One region of the Streptomyces sp. NPDC102406 genome, then DNA from elsewhere that is predicted to be linked to it. Evidence: riboswitches for the same ligand, from Rfam matches in the RefSeq annotation. Region 1 holds a riboswitch; each other region holds the start of a gene.
What was found. Region 1 has a riboswitch for cyclic di-AMP ahead of ACIRF8_RS21375 (NlpC/P60 family protein). Riboswitches for the same ligand answer to the same signal wherever they lie in the genome.
Positions count from the first base shown of each region.

Region 2: it holds a riboswitch for cyclic di-AMP, as region 1 does, so the genes downstream of both, ACIRF8_RS36065 (peptidoglycan DD-metalloendopeptidase family protein) here and ACIRF8_RS21375 (NlpC/P60 family protein) in region 1, are expected to answer to the same signal.
Region 3: it holds a riboswitch for cyclic di-AMP, as region 1 does, so the genes downstream of both, ACIRF8_RS34810 (C40 family peptidase) here and ACIRF8_RS21375 (NlpC/P60 family protein) in region 1, are expected to answer to the same signal.

Region 1 covers NZ_JBIWKP010000005.1:43,593-46,856, reverse strand. The annotation lists gene pcrA (DNA helicase PcrA) at 1-1,570, opposite strand, end outside; cyclic di-AMP (ydaO/yuaA leader) riboswitch at 1,756-1,910, shown strand; gene ACIRF8_RS21375 (NlpC/P60 family protein) at 1,919-3,148, shown strand; gene ACIRF8_RS21370 (hypothetical protein) at 3,191-3,264, opposite strand, start outside.
Region 2 covers NZ_JBIWKP010000018.1:45,276-48,539, forward strand. The annotation lists gene ACIRF8_RS36060 (tyrosine-protein phosphatase) at 1-569, opposite strand, end outside; cyclic di-AMP (ydaO/yuaA leader) riboswitch at 937-1,123, shown strand; gene ACIRF8_RS36065 (peptidoglycan DD-metalloendopeptidase family protein) at 1,129-1,887, shown strand; gene ACIRF8_RS36070 (SGNH/GDSL hydrolase family protein) at 2,010-2,828, shown strand; gene ACIRF8_RS36075 (SIMPL domain-containing protein) at 2,959-3,264, shown strand, end outside.
Region 3 covers NZ_JBIWKP010000015.1:92,048-95,311, forward strand. The annotation lists gene ACIRF8_RS34800 (helix-turn-helix domain-containing protein) at 1-497, opposite strand, end outside; gene ACIRF8_RS34805 (ATP-binding protein) at 783-1,241, shown strand; gene ACIRF8_RS34810 (C40 family peptidase) at 1,322-1,795, opposite strand; cyclic di-AMP (ydaO/yuaA leader) riboswitch at 1,799-1,987, opposite strand; gene ACIRF8_RS34815 (hypothetical protein) at 2,326-2,634, opposite strand; gene ACIRF8_RS34820 (ATP-dependent Clp protease proteolytic subunit) at 2,642-3,264, opposite strand, start outside.

The DNA of each region.
Region 1 (3,264 bases):
TGCCGTACGCCTCGTCGACGCGGCGCAGCGCCTGCGGGAAGGAGATCTTCTCGCGCTGGGCGAGGGCGTCGATCATGGCTTCGGCGCGGTCGCCGATGCCGCGCTTGGGCACGTTCAGGATGCGGCGCAGGGGGACGGAGTCCTCCGGGTTCGACAGGACCCGGAGGTAGGCGAGGACGTCCCTGACCTCCTTGCGCTCGTAGAAGCGGACGCCGCCGACGACCTTGTAGGGCAGACCGACGCGGATGAAGATCTCTTCGAAGACACGGGACTGCGCGTTCGTCCGGTAGAAGACGGCGACGTCACCCGCCTTCGCCTCGCCGGCGTCGGTGAGGCGGTCGATCTCCTCGGCGACGAACTGGGCCTCGTCGTGCTCGGTGTCCGCGACGTAGCCGGTGATCTGGGAGCCCGCGCCCGCGTTCGTCCACAGGTTCTTGGGGCGGCGCGACTCGTTGCGCTCGATGACCGCGTTGGCCGCGCTGAGGATCGTCTGCGTGGAGCGGTAGTTCTGCTCCAGGAGGATCGTCGTCGCGTCCGTGTAGTCCTCCTCGAACTGGAGGATGTTACGGATGGTGGCGCCGCGGAACGCGTAGATGGACTGGTCGGCGTCGCCGACGACGCACAGCTCGGCCGGGTCGGCGTCGTGGCCCTCCGCGTCCTTGGCCGGTCCGACGAGCTCGCGCACCAGCGCGTACTGCGCGTGGTTGGTGTCCTGGTACTCGTCGACGAGGACGTGCCGGAAGCGGCGGCGGTAGTGCTCGGCGACGTCGGGGAAGGCGCGCAGCAGGTTGACCGTCGTCATGATCAGGTCGTCGAAGTCGAGGGCGTTGGCCTCGCGCAGCCGCGACTGGTACATCGCGTAGGCCTGCGCGACGGACTTCTCGAAGCCGTCGGCGGCCGTCTTGGCGAAGTCCTCCTCGTCGATCAGTTCGTTCTTCAGATTCGAGATCTTGGCGCTGAAGGACTTCGGCGGGAACTTCTTCGGGTCGAGCTCCAGGTCGCGGCAGACCAGGGCCATGAGCCGCTTGCTGTCGGCGGCGTCGTAGATCGAGAACGACGACGTGAAGCCGAGCTTCTTGGACTCCCGGCGCAGGATGCGCACGCACGCGCTGTGGAAGGTGGAGACCCACATCGCGTTCGCCCGCGGGCCGACGAGGGCCTCGACGCGCTCCTTCATCTCGCCCGCGGCCTTGTTCGTGAAGGTGATCGCGAGGATCTGGCCGGGGTGCACGCCGCGCTCGGCGAGGAGATAGGCGATGCGGTGGGTGAGGACGCGGGTCTTGCCGGAACCGGCGCCCGCGACGATGAGCAGGGGGGAGCCTCCGTGCACGACGGCCGCCCGCTGGTTCTCGTTCAGCCCGTCGAGGAGGGCCGCCGGGTCCAGGGCAGGGCGCGGCGCCCCGTCGCGGTAGTACGCGTCCCTGGCCGGGGGCACGTCGAACTTCCCGCCGAACAGGTCGTCCGGGATCGGCTCCGGAGCCGGTTCCTCGTGCTCGCCGTCGGGCGGCGGGGGCTCCTCCGTCCGGTTCTGGAGGTCCGCCAGGAAGCTGTCGTCAAAGAGGCTGCTCATCGCCTTACGAGTCTAGGGCGCCCCACTGACACCCCGCCCCCACCTTCGCGACACCGCACGGCACTGTCGCCAAGGTCACGAAAATGTATCGGGCATATCGAACATCAACCTTCACAGCGGCAACACGAGTGGCTACGGTGCTGCGCGGGCGGTCCGTCCCCCCGACCGCGAGCACCGCGGCGAACGGACAGCCCCCGCCGAGTCCCGTACGCCGTGAGGCAGGGAACCGGGGACCCAACCGATCTTGGGGTGAATCGGCCCGACGACCCGTCGGCCGTAGGGCAGCCTTCCGTATGCCCGAACCCGTCAGCTAACCCGGTAGGCGGAGCACGGAAGGAGTCGCCTCCCTTGGCGTCGCACCGCAAGCCGCGCAGCCGCTCCCGTATGACGGGCGGCCTTCGCACCACTCCCGCGGTCGGGATCACGACCGCCGCCCTCACGTCGGTCGCCCTCCTGTCGCAGACGGCCCAGGCCGCGCCCGCGCAGCCGACCAGGCCGAGCCTGGAGGAGGTGCAGAAGAAGGTCGACAGTCTGTACCGGCAGGCCGAGGTCGCCACGCAGAAGTACAACTCCGCCAAGGAGCAGACCGACAGCAAGAAGAAGCAGGTCGACCGGCTTCTCGACGACATCGCGCGGCGCACCGAGAAGATGAACACGGCCCGCCAGGAGCTGGGCCGGTTCGCCGCCGAGCAGTACCGCACGGGCGGGATGAGCGACACGGCGACGATGTTCCTCGCGGACGACCCAGAGGACTACTTCGCGCAGGACCGGCTGCTGAGCCGGATGACGGCGAGCCAGAAGAAGGCGGTCGACGACTACCAGGAGCAGCAGCGCGCGACCGCGAAGAAGCGCAGCCTGGCCCAGGAGAACCTTCAGCAGCTCACCTCCTCCCAGACCGAGCTGAAGACCTCCAAGCACGACGTGCAGACGAAGCTGTCCGACGCGCGTGAGCTGCTGTCCGAGCTGACCGCCGAGGAGAAGCAGCGGCTCGCGGCGATCGAGAAGAAGAAGGAGCAGGCGGCCCGCAAGAAGGCCGCCGACCTCGCCGAGCGGCAGAAGGCCGAGGAGGACCGGAAGCGGAAGGCGGCCGAGGAGGCGGCCCGGCAGGGGGACGGCTCCGGTTCGGGGGCAGGGTCCGGCTCGGGTGCCGGTGCGGGATCCGGCTCGGGGACGGGTTCAGGGACGGGTTCCGGTTCGTCCGGTACCTCCTCCGGCTACGCCGCCAAGGCCGCGAAGGCGCTCGCGTTCGCCAAGGCACAGGAGGGCAAGCCGTACGTGTGGGGCGCCACGGGCCCCGGCTCCTACGACTGCTCGGGGCTCACCCAGGCGGCGTGGAAGGCGGCCGGCATCACGCTGCCGCGCACCACGTGGGACCAGGTCGAGTTCGGCACGACCGTCCCGCTCTCCGCCATCCAACCCGGTGACCTGGTCTTCTTCTACGACGACATCAGCCATGTCGGCCTCTACCTCGGCGACGGCATGATGATCCACGCGCCGAAGCCGGGGGCGTACGTCCGCGAGGAGTCCATCTACTACGACGGCACGGGCTCGATCCACAGCGTGGTGCGGCCCGCCTGAGAACCCGCCCGAGAGCCCGCCTCAGGTCGTCTCAGGTCGTCTCTAGGTCCAGAGGACGGCGATGAAGATGTTGGCCATGGTCAGGGCGCCGACGGCCGCGAACAGGCCCTTCTCCG
Region 2 (3,264 bases), on a different contig from region 1:
TTCGACTCCAGGTAGTCCGCCTCGATGGCGTCGCGCTCCACGCCCACGGCGAGCAGCGTCACGGCGATCGACAGGCCCGCGCGGTCCTTGCCCGCCGCGCAGTGCATCAGGGCGGGCACGCTGGCGTCGGCGAGCGCGTGCAGGACGCGGCTGTGCTCGGCGGTGCGCCCGGAGATGATCGAGCGGTACGACGTGATCATGCGGTTGGCCGCGCGGCCCTCGGAGAGCAGGGCGCGGAGCTGGTCTATGTCGCCGTCGCGGACCATCTTCCAGAACTCGGCGCCGTCGGCCGGGTCGCTCAGCGGCAGGTTCACGTTGCGCACGCCGGGCAGCTCGACATCGGGGCCCTCGAGGCGCAGGTCCGCGGCGTTGCGGAAGTCGAAGACGGTGTGCAGGCCGAGCCCGGCGAGGAACGCGGCGTCCTCGGCGGTGGCGTGGGCGAGGTGGCCGCTGCGGAAGAGCACGCCCGGGCGCACGCGCCGGCCGTCCACGGTCGGCAGTCCGCCCACATCACGGAAGTTGCGGACTCCGGACAACTGGGGCTCGGTGGGCGGGGCGTGCTGCGTCACGGGGGCTCCTCCCGGTCAGGTCACCGGCGTTGCTCGTCGGCGGGCGCGCTCTGACGATACGACATGGATTCCCAGGGCATCTATCTGTCCGTTTTGGGCGGCTTTCAAGGTAAGTGTCAGCAAAATAGGGGCGATGGGGGGAGGTCGCGTGAGCAGGCTCATAACGGTGACCGTCCGTGGCGGCCCTCCCGCATTTCTTCCTCGGTAATTCCTTGCGGGTATGGCGTTGGTAAAGCGTCGGCATCGACGCAGGGTGACACGGAAAGCGCTCGGACGATCAAGAAAACAACCCTTCCTGTGAATGGGATGTTTGTCGCCGCCTTTCTCGTCGGCTTATCGTCACCACTCACTCCGGGCGGAACGCCTAATCCTGCCGCCGCCCGGAATCCGAGACGACTACCCGTCACGGCAGGAGCGGGGGACCCACAGGCAGTACGCCGCCGAGGGAATTCCCCGACAGCGGCTAGGGGTGAAGCCGGGTCCGCGTGCCGGAACCGGCCGGGCATCTCCAGCCCGAACCCGACAGCTCACCTCGTAGGCGACGGAGAGGAAAACCGGCATGCCCGCAAAGGCAAAGCACCGCCGCTCGAAGACCCAGCGCATCACCCGCGCCGCCGCCGTCGCCTCGGCCGGCGGGGCCGCGCTCGCCCTGCCGCTCATCGGCGCCACCGGCGCCCACGCCGCGACCGGGGACACCGGCGCCAAGACCTACACGGTCGAGGCGGGGGACACCCTGTCGAAGATCGCCGAGGCGCAGCACGTCGACGGCGGCTGGCAGAAGCTGTACCAGGCCAACAAGGACGTCGTCGGCTCCGACGCCGGCCTCATCAAGCCCGGCATGAAGCTCACGCTGGACGGCGCGGCCGAGACCACCGCCGCCACGGCGGCGCGGACAGGCGCCACGACGCACGCCGCGGACTTCGTGAAGCCCGTCGACGGCGCCACGGGAACCCCGTACCACTCCTCCGGATCCATGTGGTCCAGCGGCTACCACACCGGCACGGACTTCGTCGTACCCACGGGCACCGCCGTCAAGGCGGTCGGCGCGGGCACCGTCGTCTCGGCCGGCTGGGACGGCGCGTACGGCAACGAGGTCGTCATCAAGCACACCGACGGGCGCTACTCCCAGTACGCCCACCTGTCCTCCCTCGGCGTCTCCGCCGGGCAGAGCGTGACGGCCGGACAGCAGATCGGCCTGTCCGGCGCCACCGGCAACGTCACGGGACCGCACCTGCACTTCGAGATCCGCACGTCGCCGGAGTACGGCTCCGACATCGACCCGCTGGCGTACCTGCGCGGGCACGGCGTCGGCGTCTGAGCCACGCGCGATCCTTTCGGCGCCCGGGGTTATTCCCCGGGCGCCGAGTGGGTTTTCTCACCACCCGTCAACCCCTGGCTACGGTCGCGTAGGTCACACCCCAGGGTGAAAGATGTGTGGTCGTGGCAAACGAATCGAGATCACTCAGCGGCGGCACGATTCGGTCCTACGCGGCGGTGGGGGACAGCTTCACCGAAGGCGTCGGGGACCCCGGACCCGACGGGAGCTTCGTCGGCTGGGCCGACCGGCTCGCCGTCCTCCTCGACGACCGCGTACCCGAGCACACCTTCAAGTACGCGAACCTCGCCGTACGCGGCAAGCTCATCGACCAGATCATCGCGGACCAGGTCCCGAAGGCCATCGAACTCGCCCCCGACCTGGTGACCCTCGTCGCGGGCGGCAACGACATCATTCGTCCCGGCACCGACCCGGACGATGTGGCCGAGCGCTTCGAGAAGGCCGTGGCACGGCTGGCCCAGGCGGCCGGGACCGTCATGGTCGCCACCGGCTTCGACACCCGCGACGTGGCCGTCCTCAAGCATCTGCGCGGCAAGATCGCCACGTACAACATGCATGTCCGCGCGATCGCCGACCGCTATGGCTGCCCGGTCCTCGACCTGTGGTCCCTCAGGTCGATCCAGGACCGCCGGGCCTGGGACGAGGACCGGCTGCACCTGTCCGCGGAGGGCCACACCCGCGTCGCCCTCCGCGCGGGACAGGCGCTCGGGGTCGAGGTGCCCGCCGACCCGGAGCAGCCCTGGCCGCTGCTGCCGCCGCGCGGCACGTTCGAGGTGCGGCGCGACGACATCCACTGGGCGCGGGAGTTCCTGGTGCCCTGGATCGGGCGGCGGCTGCGCGGGGAGTCCTCGGGGGACCGCGTGGTGGCGAAGGGCTTCGTGGACCCGCACCTGATCAAGATGCACCTGGCGTCCGTCTCCTGACCTCGGCGGGCGCGGCGCGGGGCCGTCGAGGTGACCGGCCGGAGTGGCATGCCGTGCGGGGCGCGGCGGCGGTGCTGGGATGTCGGCTGTCCGCCGCGTCGGCGGGCCCGACCGGGAAGGACCCCGTCCCATGTCTGTACGCATCCGCCACCGCGCCGCCCTCGCCGGCGTGCTGCTCGCCCTCGCGCTGCCGACGGCGCCCGCCGTCGCCCAGGCCGCGCCGCACGCGGGCGTGCCGCGCGTGGCCGCGGTCAAGGCGCCGAAGCCCGCGACCCTGACCGTCACCGGTGAGGGCCGGGCGGCCGCGGCGCCGGACATGGCCACCGTGACCGCGGGCGTCGAGGCCACCGGGCCCACCGCGAAGGAGGCCCTGGCCGCGCAGAACCGCGCCGCCGAGGCGCTGCTGGCCGCCGTGCGCGGCGAGGGCGTCGCCGAC
Region 3 (3,264 bases), on a different contig from region 1:
GGCGGCCGCGCCCGCAGCACGTCCTGCCGTGCGAGCCGCACCTCCACCAGCGCCTCGATGTGCTCCTCCGGCATCCCGGTCAGCACGGAACGCGTCACCGCCCGCGCGTACTCGGGCGTCTGCAAAAGCCCCGGTACCACGCTCGTCTCCAGCGTCCGGATACGACACGCCTGCGACTCCAGGCTGATGAAATCCCGGTAGGACGGCGGCAGCAATCCCCGATAGGCGTGCCACCAGTGCTGCCCGGAGGAGTCCTCCGCGCCCGCCAACGCGACCACGAGTTCACGCTGTCGCGGATTGCGTGTCTCGAACGCGTCGAGCAACCGCAGCACGTCCGACGGCTTCACGCCACTGCGACCTGTCTCGATCCGGCTCACCTTCGACTGGTGCCAGCCGACCAGACGGGCGGCCTCACCACTGGTCAACCCGGCCTGCACGCGCAGCGAACGCAGCTCCGCACCGAGTTTGCGACGGCGCACCGCGGGACCGTACTTCATGCCGACTCCTCCACGCTCCTCGGGCCTCACGGCCGGGCTCCTCCCAGGCCCGTGCCACATGGCCTCTGAGCAGACGGTAGAGGAACCGGCGAGCGCTCGCCCAAATACGGTCTACCGTCGCAGAGTTCACCGCTTCGAGCGACAGATATATGCATATCTTGAGGGATCCGCACCACGGGAGGGCAACCAAGTGGCAGTCTGCTGCGAAGCAGAAGTCGGAGGCCGCACGCCAGCGAACCGCCAGAGTCGCAGGCGCGGCCCCGGTGGGAAAGGGACGACGTCGCCATGGCAGACCACCAGGAAGCATCCGTCACGCTGCCGAGCGATCCCGCCTCGGTCTCCGCGGCCCGCAGGTATGTGAGCAAGGTCCTGGCGGACTGGGGGATGCCGCGGGACAGCGACGCCGCCGACACGGTCCGCCTGATCGTCTCGGAGCTCGCGACCAACGCCGTGCAGCACACCCTCGGCCAGTCGCCCACCTTCACCGTCGACGTGGAACTCGAACGCGACGAACAGCTCCGCATCGGCGTCACCGACAGCCACCCGCGCTACCCCAGGCGACTGCCCGCCGCCGTCCAGCAGGACAACGGACGCGGCATGGTGATCATCCGCTGTCTCACCGCCGAGTGCGGCGGACGGCTCTCGGTCTCGCCCACCCCGGAGGGCGGCAAGACCGTGTGGATCTCGCTGCCCTGGATCATCGGCATGAACGGGGGCGACGCCCAGCCGCTCCCCGCCTGTTGACGCGCCCCCGGCTCCTCACCGGCAGCACCCGGGTACGGGCCCGGCGCCCGGCCCGCCCCGAGATCACTGTGCGGCGCGCCTCAGCGCACCCGGCCGTACCAGACGCTCCGCGTCCAGATCTTCTGTAGACGCACTACGTCCCCGGTCTTCGGGGAGTGCCAGATCCGTCCCTTCCCGGCGTAGATGCCGACGTGGTAGACGCTCCGGCCCGAGTGGAAGAAGACCAGGTCACCCGTCTTGCGGTGGGACGGGGCGACATGGCGGGTCTTGTTGTACTGCTGAGCGGCGGTGCGCGGCAGCTTCTTGCCCGCCCGCTTGAACGAGTAGAGCGTCAGGCCCGAGCAGTCGAACCGGTGCGGCCCCGTGGCGCCCCACTTGTACGGCGCTCCCTTCTTGGAGGCCGCGACCTTCAATGCCTTGGTCGAGACCGCCGCCGCCGACGCCTCGGACGCGGCGCCCGGCACCATGATTCCGGCACCGGCGACGGCGAGCGTCAGCGCCGACGCGGTACCCGCCCGGGTCAGCAGCGAGGGAACACGATTGAGCGCAGTCATGCGCAACCCTTCGTCAGCCGCCTGTGAAGGATGACCTGTCGGGTTCGGACAGGCGAAGATGCCCGGCCGCTCACGCGGCTTCACCCCAAGGGCCACTCGGGCACCCTCTCCGTCGAGAGGGGCCGGCGACCCGTCGTGCCTGGGTCCTCCACTCCTGCCGATGCACTTCTGTCGACCTGGCATCCGTGCGGCGGCAGGACTCGGCGTCCGCACGGACCGCCCCGCCGCGGCGGCGGGGGCTTGTCGTCGGAAGGGATCTTCACGCACATGAGGCGCGGAAGCCGAGTCGAACCGGCGGTAAGTGAGGCTCCTCACGCTTGACCCGTTCAGGTGGACAGTGCGGCTTTCGGACCCCTGCCGCGACCCCTGACCACCCTCGTACCAGCGGCGGAACATCTCGTTCCGGTCGCCGCGTACCGCCGGTGCGCAACTCCGACCAGCCCGAATATGGAGCAATGTCTACGCCGATCGGTGGTACCCCATCTGGGTCGTTTGGGCCTGCAAGCAGACAGTGCGCCCGAGCCGTGACTTCAACTGACCGTTTCTGGTGGCAAAGCGACCCTCTGTGTTCGCCTTTCACCGTCGAGGACGCGTAGGGCCCGGGCCAGGGTTGCCGCGTGCACCTCGCTCTCACCGCGCCGGTGCATCAACTCCAGGGCGTCCCGGAGCGCCGCGGCCCGGCTGACGAGCGCCTGCGCCGCACGCAGCCCCCGGTAGGTGTCGTCGCCGCGTGCCGGATTGATGCGCGCCACCAGGTCGACCACCGCCAGATAGCCGTCCACCAGGTCACCCTCGGCCCGGGTCAGCGCGGGCAGCGGCGGCAGTTCGGAGGGGTGCACCAGCACATCACCTCCCGTCCCGCGCGCCGAGCGCGGCCTTGCGGCTCCGCACCACCCCGTCCACCAGGCCGTACTCCAGGGCCTGCCGCGCGTCCAGCACCGTCTCCCGCTCGATGTCCCGGCCCACCTGCTCCTTGTCCCGGCCCGAGTGCCGGGCGAGCAAGTCCTCCACCTGGTCGCGCATGCGCACCATCTCGCGCGCCTGGATCTCCAGGTCGCTGGGTTGTCCCCGGGTCGGCTCGGGCAGCGCCGGCTGGTCGAGCACGACGCGGGCGCCGGGGAGCATCATCCGCTTCCCCGGCGCCCCGGCGGCGAGCAGCACCGCGGCGACGGACGCGGCCTGCCCCAGGCAGGTCGTCTCCACCTCGCACCTGACGTACCGCATCGTGTCGTAGATCGCCGTCATCGCGCTGAACGAGCCGCCGGGGGAGTTGATGTACAGCGAGATGTCCTGGTCGGGCGCCGCGTGCTCCAGGTGCATGAACTGCGCCATCACATCGTTGGCGGACGTGTCGTCGATCGGCGTCCCGAGAAAGACGACGCGCTCCTCCAGGAGCTTGGAGTACGGATCGAGCGTGCGGTGGCCCGCGGTCGTGCGCTCCGTGAACTCGGGCAGGACATGGCGGCCGG